One region of the Rhizobium sp. AN80A genome, then DNA from elsewhere that is predicted to be linked to it. Evidence: predicted binding sites of a transcription regulator. Region 1 holds the regulator's gene; each other region holds the start of a gene.
What was found. The regulator LexA, encoded in region 1, represses DNA repair genes until DNA is damaged. The targets are predictions, from matches to a motif close to TGTTCNNNNTGTGTTCNG.
Positions count from the first base shown of each region.

Region 2: the regulator LexA is predicted to act here: its motif matches at 2,469-2,486, upstream of P3R82_RS26235 (metallopeptidase family protein).
Region 3: the regulator LexA is predicted to act here: its motif matches at 2,545-2,562, upstream of P3R82_RS14320 (UvrD-helicase domain-containing protein).
Region 4: the regulator LexA is predicted to act here: its motif matches at 2,917-2,934, upstream of P3R82_RS13455 (putative DNA modification/repair radical SAM protein).

Region 1 is NZ_JASJPX010000003.1:1,087,377-1,092,404, forward strand. Features, by position in the region: gene kdsA (3-deoxy-8-phosphooctulonate synthase) at 1-144, opposite strand, end outside; gene P3R82_RS16900 (VOC family protein) at 141-1,025, opposite strand; gene lexA (transcriptional repressor LexA) at 1,225-1,950, shown strand; gene P3R82_RS16910 (ComEC/Rec2 family competence protein) at 1,931-4,204, opposite strand; gene gltA (citrate synthase) at 4,670-5,028, shown strand, end outside.
Region 2 is NZ_JASJPX010000003.1:2,955,060-2,960,087, reverse strand. Features, by position in the region: gene P3R82_RS26255 (glyoxalase/bleomycin resistance/extradiol dioxygenase family protein) at 1-243, opposite strand, end outside; gene P3R82_RS26250 (hypothetical protein) at 386-628, opposite strand; partial or broken gene P3R82_RS26245 (CoA ester lyase) at 741-1,663, shown strand; gene P3R82_RS26240 (DUF1737 domain-containing protein) at 1,675-1,881, shown strand; gene P3R82_RS26235 (metallopeptidase family protein) at 1,907-2,344, opposite strand; gene P3R82_RS26230 (hypothetical protein) at 2,508-3,458, shown strand; gene P3R82_RS26225 (DNA polymerase Y family protein) at 3,499-4,911, shown strand; gene P3R82_RS26220 (error-prone DNA polymerase) at 4,908-5,028, shown strand, end outside.
Region 3 is NZ_JASJPX010000003.1:567,517-572,544, forward strand. Features, by position in the region: gene P3R82_RS14320 (UvrD-helicase domain-containing protein) at 10-2,502, opposite strand; gene P3R82_RS14325 (alpha/beta hydrolase) at 2,754-3,575, opposite strand; gene P3R82_RS14330 (efflux RND transporter periplasmic adaptor subunit) at 3,967-5,028, shown strand, end outside.
Region 4 is NZ_JASJPX010000003.1:380,937-385,964, reverse strand. Features, by position in the region: gene P3R82_RS13465 (hypothetical protein) at 1-216, shown strand, start outside; gene P3R82_RS13460 (UdgX family uracil-DNA binding protein) at 201-1,679, opposite strand; gene P3R82_RS13455 (putative DNA modification/repair radical SAM protein) at 1,679-2,911, opposite strand; gene greA (transcription elongation factor GreA) at 3,159-3,635, shown strand; gene P3R82_RS13445 (glycosyltransferase family 4 protein) at 3,665-4,717, shown strand; gene P3R82_RS13440 (Lrp/AsnC family transcriptional regulator) at 4,724-5,028, opposite strand, start outside.

The DNA of each region.
Region 1 (5,028 bases):
CTTCAACGTGCCGGCGACCATGAAGGCATGCTCGCGGCTTTCGATCTGGCACGGGCCGGCGATCAGAGACAGGCGGGCGCTGTTGGAAAACACAACACGGCCGGCGCCTTCGCCCACGGCCACTTCGGAATTGGTTTCAGTCATCGTTTCTCCTCGAAGGCGAAGAGTGCACCCTGGCCGGGCGCGGCCTTCACCAGAATTCGATTGTTCTTGCGTGTGTAGGTGATCCCGTTAGCAGCCAAATGCGCCTCTGTCACGGCGAGATCGGCAACGGCGAAAACAATCGCCGAGCCGCGCAAACCGCGATCGGCTGTCGACTGGGACAGATCGTAATAGGCGTCCAGCCCATCCGGCGACAGGATATTGATACGGACATTGCCCGCGTCGAGACTGACACCGAAGGCCTCCTGGCGTGACGCGGCCGCATCGGACGCCAGCTGCAACAGCGGCGCGAACGCCTTGGGATCGGACGACGAGAGCACGATCGACGCGATCCCCGATACGCCGTTGGCGTGCGTCTCCAAGGCCTTGCGGTCGCTTGGCAGCGGATTGACCCGCTGGCAGGCGAAGAGGAAGAAATCGGGCGCGCGCAGATCGGCCGCGAAGGCCAGGCGGAACGCCGCCGTCACCTCCGACCCGTCCGGCATCCTCATCGACCTGGCGAATTGCAGCATATCACCGCCGCTCATGCCATCGGTCATAAATCGCGCGTGATCACGATCGGCGTCCGGCGTGCCGAACACGATCGCCGACAAGCCGTCGTCGCCGCACCGAAAGCGAAAGGCGCGGTCGCGCGCCGCAAACACGTTCCCGTCGGCGATGGCGGCCTCATAGGCCTCGATACTGGCGATGCCGAGCGGCTCGAGATAGGTCTTGTCGGCGAAGAAAACGCAGGCGTTCGCGGTTCCGAAGGGATGCAGCGCATCGGCAGCGACCGTGAAGCCGAGCTTGCCCAAACGCTCGCGCGCCATCTCGATGTTGACGACAGGCAGGACGACGTGGTCCAGAGGATGGGGTTCACTCATAGGCAAATCCTCCCGAAATCGGCAGAGATGTGCGCTGGCTTTCGCCACAATGCAAGAGGCGAGCGCGGTTAAATCGAATGAAGCGCAAAATCGCGACGATTCAGAGCCAAGTTTTACGAAAATTTAGGCACTTGCGGAACACATATGGAACATATAGTGTCCGTTCTGGATTTGTTTCACGACTCTGGGGTTCAATTCGATGCTCACGCGCAAGCAACAGGAACTGCTTCTGTTCATTCACGAGCGAATGAAAGAGTCGGGCGTTCCGCCCTCCTTCGACGAGATGAAGGATGCACTCGATCTCGCGTCGAAGTCCGGCATCCACCGGCTGATCACGGCGCTGGAGGAACGCGGCTTCATTCGCCGGCTACCAAACAGGGCGCGCGCGCTCGAGGTCATCAAGCTGCCGGAAGCCTATAATCCGAGCCTGCAGCCACGCCGCGGCTTTTCGCCGAGCGTCATCGAGGGCAGCCTCGGCAAGCCGCAGCCGGTGGCCGCCGCCCCTGCCCCGAAGCCGGCGCCGAGCGCCGACAACGGAAACTCGGCTTCCGTTCCCGTCATGGGCCGGATCGCAGCCGGCGTGCCGATCTCGGCGATCCAGAACAACACTCACGACATCACCGTTCCCGCCGACATGCTCGGCTCGGGTGAGCACTACGCACTCGAGGTCAAGGGCGATTCGATGATCGAGGCCGGCATTTTCGACGGCGACACCGTCATCATCCGCAACGGCAACACCGCCAATCCCGGTGACATCGTCGTGGCGCTCGTGGATGACGAAGAGGCAACGCTGAAGCGCTTCCGCCGCAAGGGCGCCTCGATCGCGCTCGAGGCAGCCAACCCGGCTTACGAAACCCGCATATTCGGACCGGACCGCGTCAAGGTCCAGGGCAAGCTCGTCGGCCTCATCCGCCGATATCACTAATCGGTGACGGGTCGCCCGCGAAGCTGTCATTGCGCCAGTCATAGGCGCGATGACGCATCCAGGGGCGATCGAGACTGCCGTAAGCGGTTTTGACGACGGGCGAGCCTTGCTCGTCGATACGGATTTCGACGGCTCCCGAGCGCCGCAAGGTTTCTCCGGTCAGGAGCATGGCGCCGGAGCGGCATGTCACCTCGCGGAGACGGACGGGTGTGACGACGATATCGGCGACGTCGCAGGCGGGACCGAGATAAGCGGCGTTTTCCAGCGTCGCGATGATGTAGCCGCTGTCGAGCGTGGTCACGCACCACGCCGTCTTCAGGCACTGGAAGCCATTATTGTTCGTCGAATCCGCTGCGCCGCGCATCATGCCGCGGGCTTCGCGTTGTTGTCTCGGTGTCAATCTCGGCCTTGGCTCGCCCTTTTTCGGGATGGACAGCGCCTCGCCATCGAGCATGTCCGGCGGCGTTTGATTTTCAATGGCAAGCGCGCGCTGCCATTGCCCCAGAATGAAGTCGGGCGGGCGTTCGCGATTGCTGGCCAGGCTGTCGCTCTTGAGCGATGCCACGAGGCTTCCATCCTCGGACACGACAAGCTCGGGCGCCGGCTCGGCCGGCAGCATGACGAGGACAAGGGTTGCAACCGCGGCACCCACGGCGCCGATCCAGCGCAGGCGCGTCAGCATCAGCCCCCAGATTAGAAAGCCGACGACGGCGATCACGAAATACCATTCGGGAATCCTGCCCGTATCGACGCTACCGCCCCAGCCCGACACCATCCTGGCGATAGCGATCACCAGATCCAGCCCGAAGCCAGCGACGATCCAAAAGGGCGCATCGAGGCCGAATGGCGTCGCCAACATGGCGGCCATTCCAAAGGGCATGACGATGAAGGAGATGACCGGCATGGCCAACAGATTGGCCGGCAGCCCGTAGCCGCTCAGCCTGTTGAAATGCTCGATCGAAAACAATGCGGTCGAGAAGCCGCCGATCATGGAGGTGAGCGCGATGCCGCCAAAGAAGCGAAGCGCGAACATGACCGGTTTCATCGCCGGATGCGTGAAAAAGACGCTCTCGCGAGGTCGTCTTCTGGTCCAGACGGCAAAGCCGGCGACCAGCGCCAGGGTCGCGGCGTAAGACATCTGGAAGCTGGGGCCAAGCACTTCCGATGGCGACAGCAATATGATCAGCAGCGCGGAGAGAGCGATATTGCGCAGACTGATCGACGGACGGTCGAACAGCGCCGCGACCAGCATGATCGCCATCATGATGAAGGCGCGCTCGGCGGAGACGGCGAAGCCGGAGATCATGTAATAGGCGGTCAGCGCCAGAAGCGCGCTGCCGGCGGCGAACTTCTTGGTCGGATAGGCCTGGGCGAAGCCGGGAAAGAGACCGAAGAACAGGCGCAGCCCGACGAAGCAGATGCCGGCCGACAGCGCCATGTTGAGCCCCGAGATCGCGACGATATGCGCGAGACCGGATTGACGCAGCGCCTCGGTCGTCTCGTTGGAGATGGCCCGTCTCTCGTCGGTGACCAGAGAGGCGGCGAAGGCGCCGGTATCACCGGACAGGATGCCACGGATGCGGTCGCCGATGCGGCTGCGCAGGCCGTAGAGCCAGGCCATGGCGCGATCTTTCGCGGAGAGCTCGACGCTATCCACCGGCGACGGGAGGAGTTGCGGCGTGCCGTAGAAAAAACCGTTGGCGCCGATGCCGTCAAAATAGGCGGAAAATGCGAAATCGCTCAGTCCCGGCAGCGCCGGCCCCGCCGGCGGCGTCAGGCGCACGCGGCCGGTCAGCCAGCCGCCGACCGCGACGGGTTCGCCGGCGCGGGCAACAAGCGAGATTTGTTCCGGTGGCCGCTTGAGAGCCGGCGTCTCCGTTCGCGTTACCCTGAGAATATAGCGCCAGCGGCCGTTGTCGTCGCCCTCACGCCGTTCCACGCGGCCGGTCACGGTCGTTGTCACCGGCGCGTCCAGAACCACGGTGGCCGCGCGCCACGTCTCGATCTGCGCGGCAAACATGCCGAGCACGACGAGCAGACCGGCCAGAGCCATGCGGCGGGTTGCCACGCGCCCGACGCCGGAAAGCAGGAATACGAGCACAAAGGCGGCCGCCCAGGCAAGCAATCGCGTCGGCGGAGGGTCGCTCGAAAGCCTGAACCATGCGATGGCGCCGGCCCCGAGCAGAACCGGCGACGCCAGGAAGAACCGGCCATGGTCGAATTCGGCGGCGAACGCCTGTCTGGCGACCACCATCTGGCGGGCGATTCGGCGGTTTGCGCGACCAAGAAAGCCTGACGAGGACTGCGTCAAGGGCGGACGTGTGACTATGGCACGGGCATTTCGCCCGGCCGCGTCCGGCAAATTGGCAATTTGCGCCGCTTCGGGTGCTTTCAAAACCGCGTTACTGGCATTCAACTCCGGCATGCAAAAACACCCGAAAGCCACCCTGACCTGCAGTCAGAATGCCGCTCTCGGAACCGAAACGCAACTATAATCGTTTGAATTCAAATGCGAAATAAAACCATCGAAAATGTCAGGATTATCATCGACTTCCGCTATGCGGAGACGGCATTTCAGCAGTGCTCAAAAGTTGATACTGCGATGCACAAAATGGCGTCACGGTAACTTGGCATTAGGCGCGCGATCATATAGCTATCGCAGACGACGCTTAACCCTATGGCGCTTTTATGGCGCCACCCGCCAGTTTGGAGGATCATAATGACGGATCAAAGCGCAACACTGAAACTCGGTGACAAAACCGTCGAGCTCTCTGTCAAGAGCGGCACGATTGGCCCCGATGTCATCGATATCGGCGCCCTTTACAAGAACACGGCTTCCTTCACTTACGATCCTGGTTTCACCTCGACCGCATCCTGTGAATCGAAAATCACCTATATCGACGGCGACGAGGGCGTTCTGCTGCACCGCGGCTACCCGATCGAGCAGCTGGCCGAACAGGGTGATTTCCTCGAAGTCTGCTATCTGCTGCTCTACGGCGAACTGCCGACGGCGGCGCAGAAGAAGGACTTCGACTATCGCGTGACGCACCACACCATGGTGCACGAGCAGATGAGCCG
Region 2 (5,028 bases), 1.9 Mb from region 1:
CAGGAAGGGATGGCCGTGTTCGGGATAGGCGTCGCTCAACATCAGCGAGCTGCCGTTGATATAGAGATGCACATGCATCGTACGCCCCTTGTCATCGGGCGGGACGACGAACGCCTGCTCGGCGCCGAAAGCGCGTTTGTAGAATTCCGCCGCCTTCAGCGCGCCATCGACGGTGATGTAGGGCAGAAGCCCGTTCTTGACCGGCGGCATGGCCATCTGGCCGGTTTGCGTTTCGCTTTCCATGCAGTCCTCCATTGCGTGATGCTTTTGCAGGCAAAAGCCTTGCTGCATCTAGGACGCGCGAGCAAAACGCCAGCCGACAGACCGAATGAAATAAATGCGGCTGGCAGAAGCGATCAGACCAGAAGCGATCAGAAAAACGCGATCAGAGATCGATGATCGTGCCGCGACCGTCGTTCCAGATGCGCATGGGCTGACCATCGCGCGTCTTGGACTTCGCCCTTGCGCAGACCGGGGCCGCCTTCATCTTCAGCGAGAGCGCGCGACCGACCATCAGCACCGTCAAGATGGCGCCGACGGCGAGCGTCACCGAGAAGGTGAAGAGCGCCAATGCTGCGAATGCGGTGACGCCTGCAAGCAAAAGGAAGACGGAACGAATATTCTGCATGGGTTTGAAACCTTTCTAGGAAAGGAATGTGGTCCTTCGTCTTGTCTTCTGCAAGATAAGCATGGCTTTTTGTTGTCTTGCCATCGGTCACAAAGCTTGACACACATTCGTGATGAACCAGTCTGCCCTTCCCCGTTCGATGAACCTGCGCCGTTCGGTGCTCAGCGTTCCCGCGATCAACCCTCGCGCCCTGGAAAAAACCCATCAGCTCGATTGCGACGCGGTGATCTTCGACCTCGAGGATTCCGTGGCGCCGGAGAAAAAGCCGAAGCGCGCGAGAACCTGGCCGCCTTCTTCCGAAGCAAACCGCTCGACGGCAAGGAACGCATCATCCGCATCAACGGTCTCGACACCAGCTGGGGTCGCGCCGACATGGAGCTCGTGAGCGTGCTGGAGCCGGACGCCGTTCTGCTGCCGAAAGTCAACGAACCGCAGGATATCATGGCGACCGGGGATCTTCTCGCCGATGCCGATGCACCTGATGAAGTGCGCATCTGGGCCATGATCGAGACGCCTCGCGGCATCCTCAATGCTGCGGCGATCGCCGAGGCAGGGCGAACGGCGGGCTCAAGGCTCGATTGCTTCGTCGTCGGCCTCAACGACCTCAGAAAGGAAACCGGCGTCTTGCCGCAACCCGGCCGGCAGTATCTCGTCCCCTGGCTGATGCAGGTGATCCTGGCCGTTCGGGCTTACGGCCTCTGCGCGATCGATAGCGTCTTCAACGATTTCAAAAATATCGATGCGTTCGATGCCGAGTGCGCCGAGGCGCGCGCCATGGGCTTTGACGGCAAGATGCTGATCAATCCCGCGCAGATCGAGCCCGCCAACCGGCATTTCGGGCCGGACTCATCCGCCATTGCCGAAGCTGAGGCGATCATCAAAGCCTTCGCCGACCCCGCCACGGATGGCCTCAACGTCATAAATGCCGACGGCCGCATGATCGAGCGGCTGCATCTTGTCCAGGCGGAAACTCTGGTTCATAAAGCCCGCCTGATTGCGGAACGCCTGAAGGCGAAAGGCCCGACGGCAAACTGAAAGACGATGAAATGAAGCTATACCGCCTTCTGACCGGCCAAGACGACGCCGCCTTCTGCCACCGGGTAACCGACGCCCTCAACAAGGGCTGGTCGCTGAACGGCTCCCCGGCTATGACTTTCAACTCGCAGACCGGCCAGGTCATGTGCGCCCAGGCAATCGTCAAGCATGTCGAAGGCAAGGACTACCACCCCGACATGAAGCTCTCCGAGCAGTAAGCGCTCAGACAAAGCGGCCGGCCACTTAACGCTCGGCCGCCTCTTCGGCGCTCGCCTCGATCCGCTCCATATCGTCGTCGCTGAGACCGAAATGGTGGCCGATCTCGTGGATCAGCACATGGGTGATGATATCGCCCAGCGTTTCGTCGTTCTCTGCCCAGTAATCGAGGATAGGCCGCCGGTAAAGGCGGATGCGGTTGGGAAGTTCGCCCGTCTCCAGCGTGAAGCGTTCGGAAATCCCGCGGCCCTCGAACAGGCCGAGCAGATCGAAGGGCGTTTCCAGCGCCATGTCCTCGAACACGTCGTCGTCGGGGAAGTCTTCGATTTCGATCGTCAGATTGGTGGTCAGCGCACGGAATTCTTCCGGCAGATGGCTGTAAGCCTCCATCGCCAGGGACTCGAACGTGCTGATTGTCGGAGCGTGGCGATCCTGCCAATTGTCGCTCTGGTCTATGCGAGCCATAAAAGCTCCTTTCCTTTGCCGCCCATATAGAGCCTTTGCAGCTGATTTTCGAGAGCGGAATCAAGGGCAGGAATAAATTCACATCAAACGGCTGTTGACTCTTCGGTCGAGCTCTGGAATCCATAAGAACATAATAGGAACATCCGATAGATGGAGTGACGTCGTGGCACAGTCGGCCGTGGCGCGCGAGCGGCTTTTTGCGCTCCGCGAAACCATTGCGAAGCTTGAAGGAAAACCGGTTCCGGCATTGGCGGCGGCGGAGAACCAGGCTTTGGCCGACACCGTTCTCGACAAGCGTGAAACCGAAGACGTCCTGCGCCTGCCGCTTGGCATCCCCGCTCTGGATGAAGCTCTCGACGGCGGCCTGCCGCTCGATGGCCTGACAGAGATCCGTACGACGTTGCTGCGCAATGCCGGCGCAAGCAGCGGCTTCGTCCTGGCGCTCGCGGCCATGCTCCAGCACGGGCAAGCGGAAGGCGCCAAAGGTCAGCTGCCGATCCTCTGGATCGCCGACACAGTGGCGACGATGGAGGCGGGACGGCCCTATGCCGTCGGCTTGAGCGATTTCGGCCTGAAGCCGCGGCTGTTTCTGCACGCCGCCCCGAAAAAGCTGGAAGACGCGCTATGGCTGGCGGAAACCGCCGTCGAAAGCGGCGTCTTTCCGGCCACCATTCTCGAGGTTCGCGGCAATCCCAGGCCCTTCGGCCTGACGGAAAGCCGCCGCCTCAACTTGCGGGCAAAGGCATCGCGCCGCCCGCTTTTCCTGTTGCGGCAGGCAGCGGAGGAAGAGGCCAGCAGCGCCATCTTCCGCTTCCTTGCCGAACCCGCGCCATCCACGGCGCGGCCCTTGCCCGATGGCTCGATGCTGGGCGGCAGCATCGGCAATCCGATCTTTCGCCTCACCCTGGAGAAAAGCCGAAACCCGGCTCCCTTCTCCATTCTTCTGGAGTGGAACCCCCATGACCGCCGGTTTTTCCCTGTCCGCCCATCAGCCGACACTCACTTTCCAGGCGAACGCTCAGCGCATTCTGGCGCTGCATTTCCCGCATCTGCCGACCGACCGCATATCCAGGAAGAAGTGGGGTCTCGCCTGGCGTTTGCGCAATCGTCCTGAGACGTCGCCGATCGTCTGCTCCGGCCGTCATGCCAACACCATGCGGCTGACGGCGCTGGACGAGGCGGCCGAAGCGATCAACCTGAAAAGGAACATGGGGGTCGCCGAAGCCCGCGCCATCCACCCGACGATCGAGGTGATCGAGGAGGACCCGGCCGCCGACCTGCGCTTTCTCGAAGGCATCGCCGACTGGTGCGACCGCTATACGCCGCTGGTGGCGCTCGACGGCAGGGATGGGCTGTTTCTCGACATCACCGGCTGCGCCCATCTCTTCGGCGGCGAAAAGGCGCTGCTCCAGGATATCCTGTCCAGGCTCTTTCAAATGGGCATCGACGTCCGTGGCGCGATCACCTCCTCCCCCGGCCTGTCCTGGGCGGTCAGCCGCTTCGGCCAGGGAGGCGTGATCGAAGAGGACGAGACGGAACGGGTCGTCGCCCCTCTTCCGGTCGCAGCACTTCGCCTCTCGGACGATACGGTCACAGCCCTCACGAAGATGGGGCTGAAGTATATTGGCGACCTGATGGAAACTCCGCGCGCGCCGCTGACCCGCCGTTTCGGCGCAAGCGTGCTGTTGCGGCTTGACCAGGTGCTTGGAACGGACGAGGAGCCGATATCGCCGCGTCTGCCTGTCGCCAGCCTCTCGGCAGAGCGCCGCTTGATGGAACCGGTCGCGGCGGAAGAAGAGATTCTCGCCGTGACCGATCAGATCGCCCATGCGCTGAAACCCTCGCTGGAATCACGCGGTGTCGGCGGACGCGTTTTCGAACTCGTCCTGTTTCGCGTCGATGGCAAGGTATTCCGCATCGCGGCCGGCACGACGAGGCCGCTGCGGGAGCCCAGGCGCATCGCCGTCCTGTTCGCCGAACGCCTGCAGGCCGTCCATGACGATCTCGACGCCGGCTACGGGTTCGAGATCCTGCGCCTCAATGTCCTTCGCCACGAGACATTCGATACGGCCCAGAGCGATTTCGAGGGACATCAGCAAAATGATGCGTCGCTGGCCGCCTTCGTCGATCGCGTCTCCGCGCGATTGGGATCGGATTGCCTGCGGACCTTCCAGCTGCGCGAGAGCCATCTGCCCGAAAGGGCCGTGACTTCGGTTCCCGCCATCGACGGCCTGTCCGCGAGGATCGAGCAAGGAAACCCACTGCCCTCGCGCAGCGAAAGACCCACGCGCCTCCTGAAAAAAGCGGAGCCTATGGACGCCTTCGCCATCGAGGTACCTGACGGCGCGCCGGCCAATTTTCACTGGCGCCGCATGCGCCACCGGGTTGTCAAAAGCGAAGGACCGGAGCGGCTGGCCATGGAATGGTGGGTCGACAGCGCGCAGGCTCCGCCCCGCGACTATTTCCGCGTCGAGGATGACCGGGGCCATCGCTTCTGGATTTATCGCGAGGGCCTTTATGGCCATGACGAAAAGCAGAGCTGGTACATGCACGGGATGTTCGCATGACACGGGCTTTCTTCGAGATCGGCGCCAAGACCAACTTTTCCTTTCTGGAAGGGGCCTCCAAGCCTGAGGAAATGGTGCTGCAGGCCGCAATCCTTGGGCTAGGTGGCATCGGCATCG
Region 3 (5,028 bases), 520 kb from region 1:
CGCGTTTCGTCAGCCGACCGCCTCGACAAAGCCATCCAGCACCCGCTTTTCGCCGGCCTTGTCGAATTCGATCGTCAGCTTGTTGCCCTCGATCATCTTGATGTTGCCGTTGCCGAACTTCATGTGGAAGACGCGGTCGCCGACGGTGAATTTCGAGGGCTGGGTCGCTGTCGACTTGGCGACGAGTTCGCCGTCGATGGTGCGGGTCTTCGGGCCGCTTTCGCCATAGCCGATGCGCTCGACCGAATGGCCGGAGCGGGAGCCCCAGTTGTCGCGGGTGGCGTCGTTGCGGTTTTGCTGGGCGCGCTTCCAGCCGGGGGTGGAATAGCTGTTGGCGAAGGGCTCGGCCTTGTCGAAGCGCGACTGGCCGTAGCCGCCGCGGCCGTAACCGCCGTAGCTCTGCTCGACCTCGGCGACCTCGACATGGGTGTCGGGCAGTTCGTCGAGGAAGCGCGAGGGGATGGTCGATTGCCACAGGCCGTGGATGCGGCGGTTGGAGACGAACCAGATGTGGCAGCGGCGCTTGGCGCGGGTCAAGCCCACATAGGCGAGGCGGCGTTCTTCCTCGAGCCCGGCGCGGCCGGTCTCGTCGAGCGAGCGCTGGTGCGGGAAGAGGCCTTCCTCCCAGCCGGGCAGGAAGACGGTCTCGAATTCCAGCCCCTTGGCCGAGTGCAGCGTCATGATCGAGACGGCGTCGAGGTTCTCGTTCTGCTCGGCGTCCATGACCAGCGAGACGTGCTCGAGGAACCCTCGCATGGACTCGAAGCTCTCCATCGAGCGGATGAGTTCCTTCAGGTTGTCGAGGCGGGCGGGGGCGTCGGCGGTCTTGTCAGCCTTCCACATGTCGGTGTAGCCGGACTCCTCGAGGATCTGCTCGGCGAGCTCGGTATGTGACGTGTTTTCAAGCCTTTCCTGCCATCTGCGGAAAGATTGAATCACGTCGAACAGCGCCTTGCGGGCCTTCGGTTTCAGCTCGTCGGTCTCGATCATGTCGGCCGCTGCCGCCAGCATCGGGATGTCGCGGGCGCGGGCATAATCGTGCAGCGCGCGCACGGTGGTGTCGCCGAGGCCGCGCTTGGGCGTGTTGATGATGCGCTCGAAGGCGAGGTCGTCGGCCGGCTGGGCGACGAGGCGGAAATAGGCCATGGCATCGCGGATTTCGAGGCGCTCGTAGAAGCGCGGGCCGCCGATGACGCGGTAGTTGAGGCCGAGTGTCACGAAGCGGTCTTCGAACTCGCGCATCTGGAAGGAGGCGCGCACGAGGATGGCCATGTCGTTCAGCTTATGCTGATTGCGCTGCAGCTGCTCGATCTCGTCGCCGATGGCGCGGGCTTCCTCCTCCGAATCCCAGGAGGCGTGGACCTGCACCTTGATATCATCGGGATCGCGGCGGTCGGTGAAGAGCGTCTTGCCGAGGCGGCCTTCATTGTGGGTGATCAGGTGCGCGGCGGCACCGAGGATATGGGCGGTGGAGCGGTAGTTGCGCTCGAGCTTGATCACCTTGGCGCCGGGGAAATCCTTCTCGAAGCGCAGGATGTTGTCGACCTCTGCGCCGCGCCAGCCATAGATCGACTGGTCGTCGTCGCCGACGCAGCAGACGTTCTGCGGCTCGCCCTTGGGGCGCTGGGCGAGCAGGCGCAGCCACATATATTGCGCGGTGTTGGTGTCCTGATACTCGTCGACGAGGATATAGCGGAAGCGCTGGTGGTATTCCTTGAGCAGATCGGGCGTCTTCCTGAAGATCGCGATCGGATGCATCAGGAGGTCGCCGAAATCGCAGGCGTTCAGCGTCGAGAGGCGCTGTTGGTAGGCGAAGTAGAGTTCGCGACCCTTGCCGTTGGCGAAGGCGCGGGCGTCGCCCTCGGGGATGTCGGCGGGGCCGAGGCCCTTGTTCTTCCAGGTGTCGATCATGCCGGCGAACTGCTTGGCCGGCCAGCGCTTGTCGTCGAGGCCTTCGGCCTGGATCAGCTGCTTGACGAGGCGCACGACGTCGTCGGTGTCGAGAATGGTGAAATCGGAGCGCAGGTTGACGAGCTCGGCGTGGCGGCGCAGCAGCTTGACGCCGATCGAGTGGAAGGTGCCGAGCCACGGCATGCCCTCGACCGCGCCGCCGACCAGATGGGCGATACGCTCCTTCATCTCGCGGGCGGCCTTGTTGGTGAAGGTCACCGCCAGGATCTGCGAGGGGAAGGCGCGGTTGGTGTTCAATATATGGGCGATGCGGGTCGTCAGCACGCGCGTCTTGCCGGTGCCGGCGCCGGCGAGCACGAGGACCGGGCCCTCCAGCGTCTCGACGGCTTCGGTCTGCTCGGGATTGAGGCCATCGAGATAATCCGGCCGCTGGGCGCCGCCACGGGCGGCCATGGCGCGGGCGGCGAGACCTCCCGATGCCGGAGCCGAAACGGGGGCTCCTCGTGCGGGAGCCGCGGGGGCCTGCTGCTTGCGCGGCGCTTCGCCCGGCTCCTCGTCGAAGAAGGGCATATCGTCGAAACTGTTGCTCATGGCGCGTAATGTAGTGATTCGGATCGGAAAGACCAGAAAAGATGTTCTGCTTTCATTCCCGGTCCACGGGATGTTGCAGTGTTGTGGTGGGGAGCGGGTGGTGCTCGTTGGCGGCCAGTGTCCATCCGCGTCGAGCAAAACGCGGGCTTGGCAGATGCTCGGCCTTGTGCCGAGGATCCGAGCACGTCTCCGCGAATTCAACGGTGCGGATGAGCCTCAAGCGTCCAACAGCCGACCGCGCGGCGCGCCCATCACCCCTTGATGAACGCCAGCACATCGGCGTTGAAGCGTTCCGGTTCGAGCTGGGCGAGGCCGTGGGCGCTGCCTTCGTAGACCGTGAGCACCGAGCCCTGGACGATCTTCGCGGCCTTGAGCGCGGCGGCGGCGATGGGGACGATCTGGTCGTCGTCGCCGTGGATGAACAATGTCGGCTTGTCGATCTTGCGCAGGTCGTCGGTGTAGTCGACCTCGGAGAATTCATGGATGCAGTCGTATTCGCCCTTGATGCCGCCCGCCATGCCCATCAGCCAGAAGGTCTCGCGCAGGCCTTCGTTGAGCTTGGCGCCGTCGCGGTTGAAGCCGTAGAAGGGCATGGAGAGATCGCGGAAGAACTGCGAGCGGTCGAGTGCCGTGCCCTTGCGGATGCCGTCGAAGACGTCGCGGGGCAGGCCTTCGGGATTGTCCGATGTCTTCAGCATCAGCGGCGGAACGGCGCCGACCAGCACCACCTTGGCGACGCGCTTGGTGCCGTGGCGGCCGAGATAATGGGCGACTTCGCCGCCGCCGGTGGAGTGGCCGATCATGATCAGGTTCTTGAGGTCGAGATGCTCGATCAGTTCGGCGAGATCGTCGGCGTACTGGTCCATGTTGTTGCCGTCCCAGCTCTGGGAGGACTTGCCGTGGCCGCGGCGGTCATGGGCGATGACGCGGTAGCCGTTCTGGCCGAAGAACAGCATCTGCGCTTCCCAGGCGTCTCCCGAAAGAGGCCAGCCATGCGAGAAGAGGATCGGCTGGCCGGTGCCCCAATCCTTGTAGAAAATCTTCGTTCCGTCCCTGGTGGCGATCTTCGGCATGCTCGTCATCCTCTTTGCGGTTGAATGAATGGAGCGCGGGCGCATCCTCGGCCCATGGCACCGAAGAGAACATCGGAATGGCGCGAAACGAAAGCACTATTTCCCGGTTCGGCCGACATTGTCTCCGGCGGGGTCCTTGGCATGGTGTCTGGCGCGTGCGGCGGCCGGCGCGTTGTCCGCCGCGTCTGCTTGCCGGGCGGGCGAAATCAACGTGCGACGACAGGCCTTCTCCGGTCACCGACAGTTGACATTACAATGCTGTAATGGGGCGGCAATTCTCTTGCCGCTGACCGGCAAACAGACGATAATTCGCGCCGTTACGCGGCGTTAGCTTCGTACGCGCCTCTTTCGATCGACCCTGGACTAGCCTCGAGTCCCTCTGGAGACGTGAATGTCATTTTGGAAGCAGTTTACCATCTGTCTCATCGTTATCGCCGCCGGCGTTAGCGCATGGGCTTTCTTTGTGCCCGGCGCGCGCGACACGCTGCGCAATGCCGGCGTTCCCGAAGCGCTTGTCGGCAAGGCGATCGATACTGACAATGCCGACCGGGCGGCGCCCGCCGCATCCGGCGAGCAGGCCGGCAACCGTCGCTCCGGCGGCAATGGCGGCGGCGGCAGTGGGGGTGGACGCAACGCCGCTGTGCTTGTCGTCACGCAGGCCGTCGTGCCCGGGACCGTCAACGACCGGCTGAGCGCGATCGGCACCGGCGACGCGATCCGCTCGGTGGTGGTGACGCCGCAGGCGAGCGGCCTCATCCGCGAAATCCTCGTCAAGTCGGGCGACCGCGTCAAGCAGGGGCAGGTCATCGCCAAGCTCGACAGCGAAGAGCAGGTGATCGCCAAGGGACAGGCCGACGTGGCGCTGAAAGCGGCGGTCGAGAAGTCCAGCCTCTATAACAATATCAAGTCCAGCGTCTCGCGCATGGACGTGTTCGACCAGGAGATCGCCGAGCAGAACGCGCGGCTGCAATTGCAGGCCGCGCAGCTCAGTCTCGACCGTCGCAACATCCTGGCGCCGATCGACGGCATCGTCGGCATCATGCCGATCAATATCGGCGACAACGTCTCGACGACGACGCCGATCGTGACGCTCGACGACCGCACGGAAATCCTCGTCGATTATTGGGTGCCCGAGCGTTTCGCCAATACGGTCAAGGTCGGCCAGGCGGTCGAGGCGACGTCGGTCGCGCGGCCGGGGCAGGTGTTTTCGGGCGCCGTCGAGGCGATCGACAACCGCGTCGACCGTGCCAGCCGAACGCTCAGGATGCGGGCGCGGATCAACAATGCTTCCGACGAGCTGCGGGCCGGGATGTCGTTCAGCGTCGGCATGCGGTTCGAGGGCAATCAGTATCCGGCGGTCGATCCGCAGTCGGTGCAGTGGGATTCGCAAGGCTCCTTCGTGTGGCGGGTGGTCGAGCAGAAGTCGTCCAAGGTGCGCGTCAGCATCGTCCAG
Region 4 (5,028 bases), 710 kb from region 1:
ATATTCTGCGCGGCCTCTCCGGAACTTTGCAAAGATGGCGGTGTAACGTCGCAGCCAACATTCGACTGGAACTCCATAGAGAGTGATCTCAAGAAATTCGATAGCGATATTGGCGGAGTAAGTAACTCAGTAAATTCCAGTCAATCAAAGTTGAAAGAGCTAAACAGCAAGCTCCAAAACATCTCGCCCGACATTACCGATCAATGGCTAAAATAGTGCGCCATCCCGGCCATCAGCTCCCGCACCCGCACCATGTCCGCCCGAAACAGCGCCATCTCCTCGGCCTTCAGCCGCTCGTCGGGAATGCGCAGCAGATAGGACGGGTGGACGGTGACGAACAGTGTTCGCTCCTTGCCCATCCTGATCGGCTGCCCCCTGATATCGGACAGCTTGTGCTTCGTATCCGTCAGCGCCGTCAGCGCGGTGGCGCCCATGGCGACGATCAGCTTCGGCTTGACGAGCTCGATCTCCAGATTGAGCCACCAGCGGCAATGCGTAACCTCGCCTATGTTCGGCCGCTGGTGGATGCGGCGCTTGCCGCGCGGCTCGTATTTGAAGTGCTTCACCGCATTGGTCACATAGACCGACTGCCGGTCGATCCCCGCCTCGCCGGCCACCTGGTCGAACACCTTGCCCGCAGGCCCCACGAACGGCCGCCCGGCGAGATCCTCCTGATCTCCAGGCTGCTCGCCGACGAACATAACGCTGGCATTTTCAGGCCCCTCGCCGAACACCGTCTGTGTCGCCTTCTCATGCAGCGGACAGCGCGTGCAGACGGCCGCCTCTTCACGTAGAGCCGCCAGCGTGCCCACGGGCGCCTGAGGTGCTGCGGGCACTCTGCGTGCGGCTTCCTGCAGCCGGTCGTGAAACGGCAGCGGCTCGCTGGCCTGGCGTTTCGCCATATCAAGAACCTTGCTTTCCGCATCGGCGATCATGCCGGGAATGAGATCGGCCTCGGGCAGGTTCTTCCAGTATTTCTTCGGCATCTCCGCCTGCATCGCCTTTACCTTGAGGCGGGCCGGATTGAAGATGTTGGCGTAATAGGTCCGCCACAGCTGGTCGGCCGGATCGGTGAGATCGGGCTTCTCGCAAGGATCATGGCTGACGGTCAGCTTCTCGCCGTCCCAGGCAGCCGAGCCCCTTGGTGTCGCGATCACCCAGTCCATGTCGTTGAACCGCTTCTGGAAGAACGGCGCCTTGCGGGCGACGATGTGATGATCCGGCTCGAACCAGGCAAGAAACTTCCGCCGCCCGTTGAGCGATATCCCCGAGCCGACCTCCTTGAACCGCACGAAGGCGGTCATCTTGTGGGCGTCGCGGCGCACGCTCTTGTCCATCGCGCGTGCCCGCGCCACGTCCTCGTCCGAGGCGACGTCGAGCAGCGAACGATCGCCTTGCAGCCGCCAGAGCAGCCGATAGAGCAGGTAGAACCGCATCGGATCGCTATGGCAGATCACGGCCTCCGCAAGCCCGATAAAGGCGGGCGGCACCGTCAACGGCTTGGAAGCATCGAGCGCCGGCAGCTTCGAAGACACTTCAGGCGCGGCAAACAGATCGGTCTCGCGATACCGCTCACGCCACTCGATCTCCTCGGGCGCGACACCCGAGGCAGCCAGCCGCCGCGCAGCGTCGCGCCACTCGGCCAATTCCCCCCGGCCCTCCAGCAACACGGTCATCATCACAGCAACGACAATTGTTCCGGCTTCGGCTCGAACATCGCCCTCAGATCCGGCCGGTCGATCAGCCGGCGCGGCGACCAGCCCTCGGCCGAAATGAACGCCTGCACCTTCTTGATCGACACGCCGAGCCGCGTCAGATCCTCGATCCTGAGCTTTCTGAAACGGCGCGCCGAGAGGATCGATTTCACCGTCTTCGTCCCCAGTCCCGGCACCCTCAGCAGCGTCTCGCGCGGCGCCCTGTTGATGTCGACGGGGAAATCGTTGCGGTTGCCGAGCGCCCAGGCGAGCTTGGGGTCGAGATTGAGATCGAGCATGCCGCCCTCCTGCGAGGACGTGATCTCGTCGATCCCGAAACCATAGAAGCGATAAAGCCAGTCGGCCTGGTAGAGGCGATGCTCGCGCATCAGCGGCGGCTTGATCAGTGGCAGGTTCTTCGACGAGTCGGGAATGGGGCTGAAGGCCGAGTAATAGACGCGCCTCAGCCCGTAGCTTCCGTAAAGCTGCGCACTGGTGCCGAGAATGGTCGCGTCATTGGCCCCGTCGGCACCGACGATCATCTGCGTGCTCTGCCCGCCCGGCACGAAACGCTTGCGCCGCTTGGTCTGCAATGTCGGCTCGGACGCCGCCTCGATCTTCAATCTCAAATCGCCCATCGAGCGGCGAATGCTGGCGGGCTTCTTTTCCGGCGCCAGCTGCGCGATGCCGCGATCGGTCGGAAGCTCGATGTTGAGCGACAGCCGGTCGGCGTAAAGCCCGGCTTCCTCGATCAGATGCGGCGAGGCCTCGGGAATGGATTTGAGGTGAATGTAGCCCCGGAAATTATGCGTGGTGCGCAGCTCGCGCACGATCCGCACCATCTCCTCCATCGTGTGGTCGGAGGAGCGGATGATCCCCGACGAGAGGAACAGCCCCTCGATATAATTGCGCCGATAGAACTCCAGCGTCAGCCAGATCACCTCTTCCGGCGTGAACCGCGCCCGCTCCACATTGCTGGAGGAGCGGTTGATGCAATAGGCGCAGTCGTAGATGCAGAAATTGGTGAGCAGTATCTTCAACAGCGAAATGCATCGTCCATCCGGCGCATAGGCGTGGCAGATGCCCGCACCTTCCGTCGAACCAAGCCCACCGCTCTTGCTGGAATCGCGCTTGGTCGTTCCGCTGGAGGCGCAGGAGGCATCATATTTGGCCGCGTCCGAGAGGATGGCCAACCGCTCTTCGAGTGACTTCTTCATGGCCATGTTCACTATATGTTCTATCGCTAACAGTCAAGAAAAGCCGCTTCCAATTGTCGTTTTTCAAGTTTGACGCGAAAAGCCATGAGGGGTTGCAAGTCGCTTCATCGAATTCTCTGGAAATCGACGGAGGCTATCTGCTATAAACGAAGCAGATAGCGTTTTGGCATGGTTCCGAAGTTCCCCTTCGGGACCTGTTTTCTTTTGTGTCTCTGCCTAGCCGACACAAGGACTGAAGGACAGGAAAATGGTTGATAAGGTACCGATGACGCAGGGTGGTTTCGTCAAGCTGCAGGAAGAACTGCGCTGGCGTCAGCAGGAAGAACGCCCGCGGATCATCGAGGCAATTGCCGAGGCCCGCGCCCATGGCGACCTGTCGGAAAACGCCGAGTACCATGCCGCCAAGGAAGCGCAGAGCCACAACGAAGGCCGCATCGGCGAACTCGAGGATCTGACGGCGCGCGCTGAAGTGATCGACCTCTCCAAGATGTCCGGCAGCACGATCAAGTTCGGCGCCAAGGTGAAGCTCGTCGACGAGGACACCGAGGAAGAAAAGACCTACCAGATCGTCGGCGACCAGGAAGCCGACGTGAAGGCCGGCCGCATCTCCATCTCCTCCCCGATCGCCCGCGCGCTGATCGGCAAGGAAGTCGGCGATTCCATCGAAGTCAACGCGCCAGGCGGCTCCAAGGCTTACGAAGTTCTGGCCATCACCTGGGGCTGAGGATCTTGGTGGATCGCGGCCGATCGCACATCGTCGATATAGCCGACGTCGAAATCATAGCGCCGAACTTCAAGAAGCGTCTGTCCGGCGTCACATCGACGATCATCCAGCTTGTTCCGGTTCAGCGAGCGCTCGGTCAGAAGATCGCGGCGCTCGGGCCGGGCCTGCCGGCGTCGATCCCGCATATCCGCTTCCGCGATCTCTTGAAATTGTGGCGCGCGCCCTCGGCCCGGCCGTTCCGCGTCTGGCACGCCCGCCGCAATATCGAGATGCTCCCTGCCCTCATCATGCGCGACCTCCTGCGCATGAAGCTGAAGATCGTCTTCACCTCCGCCTCGCAGCGCAAGCATAGCGGCTGGACGAAGTTCCTCGTTTCGAAAATGGACGCGGTGATCGCGACATCGGGCAAGACGGCGAATTATCTCGAGGTCCCCAACACCGTGATCCTGCACGGCATCGACACCGCCCGCTTCTCGCCGCCCTCGAACAAGGCGCAAGCCAAGCGCGAATGCGGCCTCGATCCGGACAAGAAGATCGCCGGCTGCTTCGGCCGCGTGCGCCACCAGAAGGGCACCGACCTCTTCGTCGACACCATGCTGCGGCTGCTTCCTGATCACCCTCGGTGGAGCGCCATCATCGCCGGCCGCGCCACGGCCCAGCATGTCGAGTTCGAGAACGGCCTGAAGGCCAAGGTCGCCGCCGCCGGCCTCTCGGACCGCATCCTCTTCGTCGGCGAGCATACGAACATCAACGACTGGTACCGCGCGCTCGATCTGTTCGTCGCGCCTCAGCGCTGGGAAGGTTTCGGCCTCACCCCGCTCGAAGCCATGGCCTCCGGCGTGCCTGTCGTCGCGACCGATGTCGGCGCCTTTCCCGAGATCGTCACGACGGGCGACCAAGGCGCGGGCCTGCTGATTGCCCGCGACGATCTCGACGCAATGGCAAAGGCCGTTTCGGAACTCATGGATGATGAAACCCGCCTGGCGCGGCTCGCGGCCAATGCACAGGCGCATGTCATGGAAAACTTCCGGATCGAAGGCGAGGCCACGAAGCTGAAGGCCGTCTACGACAGCCTCGGCTGAGACAAATCAGACCTCTGTCAGGCCGAGCTTCTTGATCTGGCGGATCGTCAGCATGGTGCGCACGGTATCGACATGCTCGTTGGCGGTCAGCACCTCGATGACGAAATCCTGGAAGCGCGTCAGGTTTTCGGCCACGCAATGCAGCAGGAAATCGCTATCGCCAGAGACCATCCACGCCTGGCGCACCAGCGGCCACTGCGTGGTTGCCGCGGCAAACGCCTTGAGGTTGGCTTCCGACTGATGCTTGAGCCCGACCATGCAGAAGGCGACGAGATCGAAGCCCAGCTTCGGGCTGTTCAGCATCGCGTGAT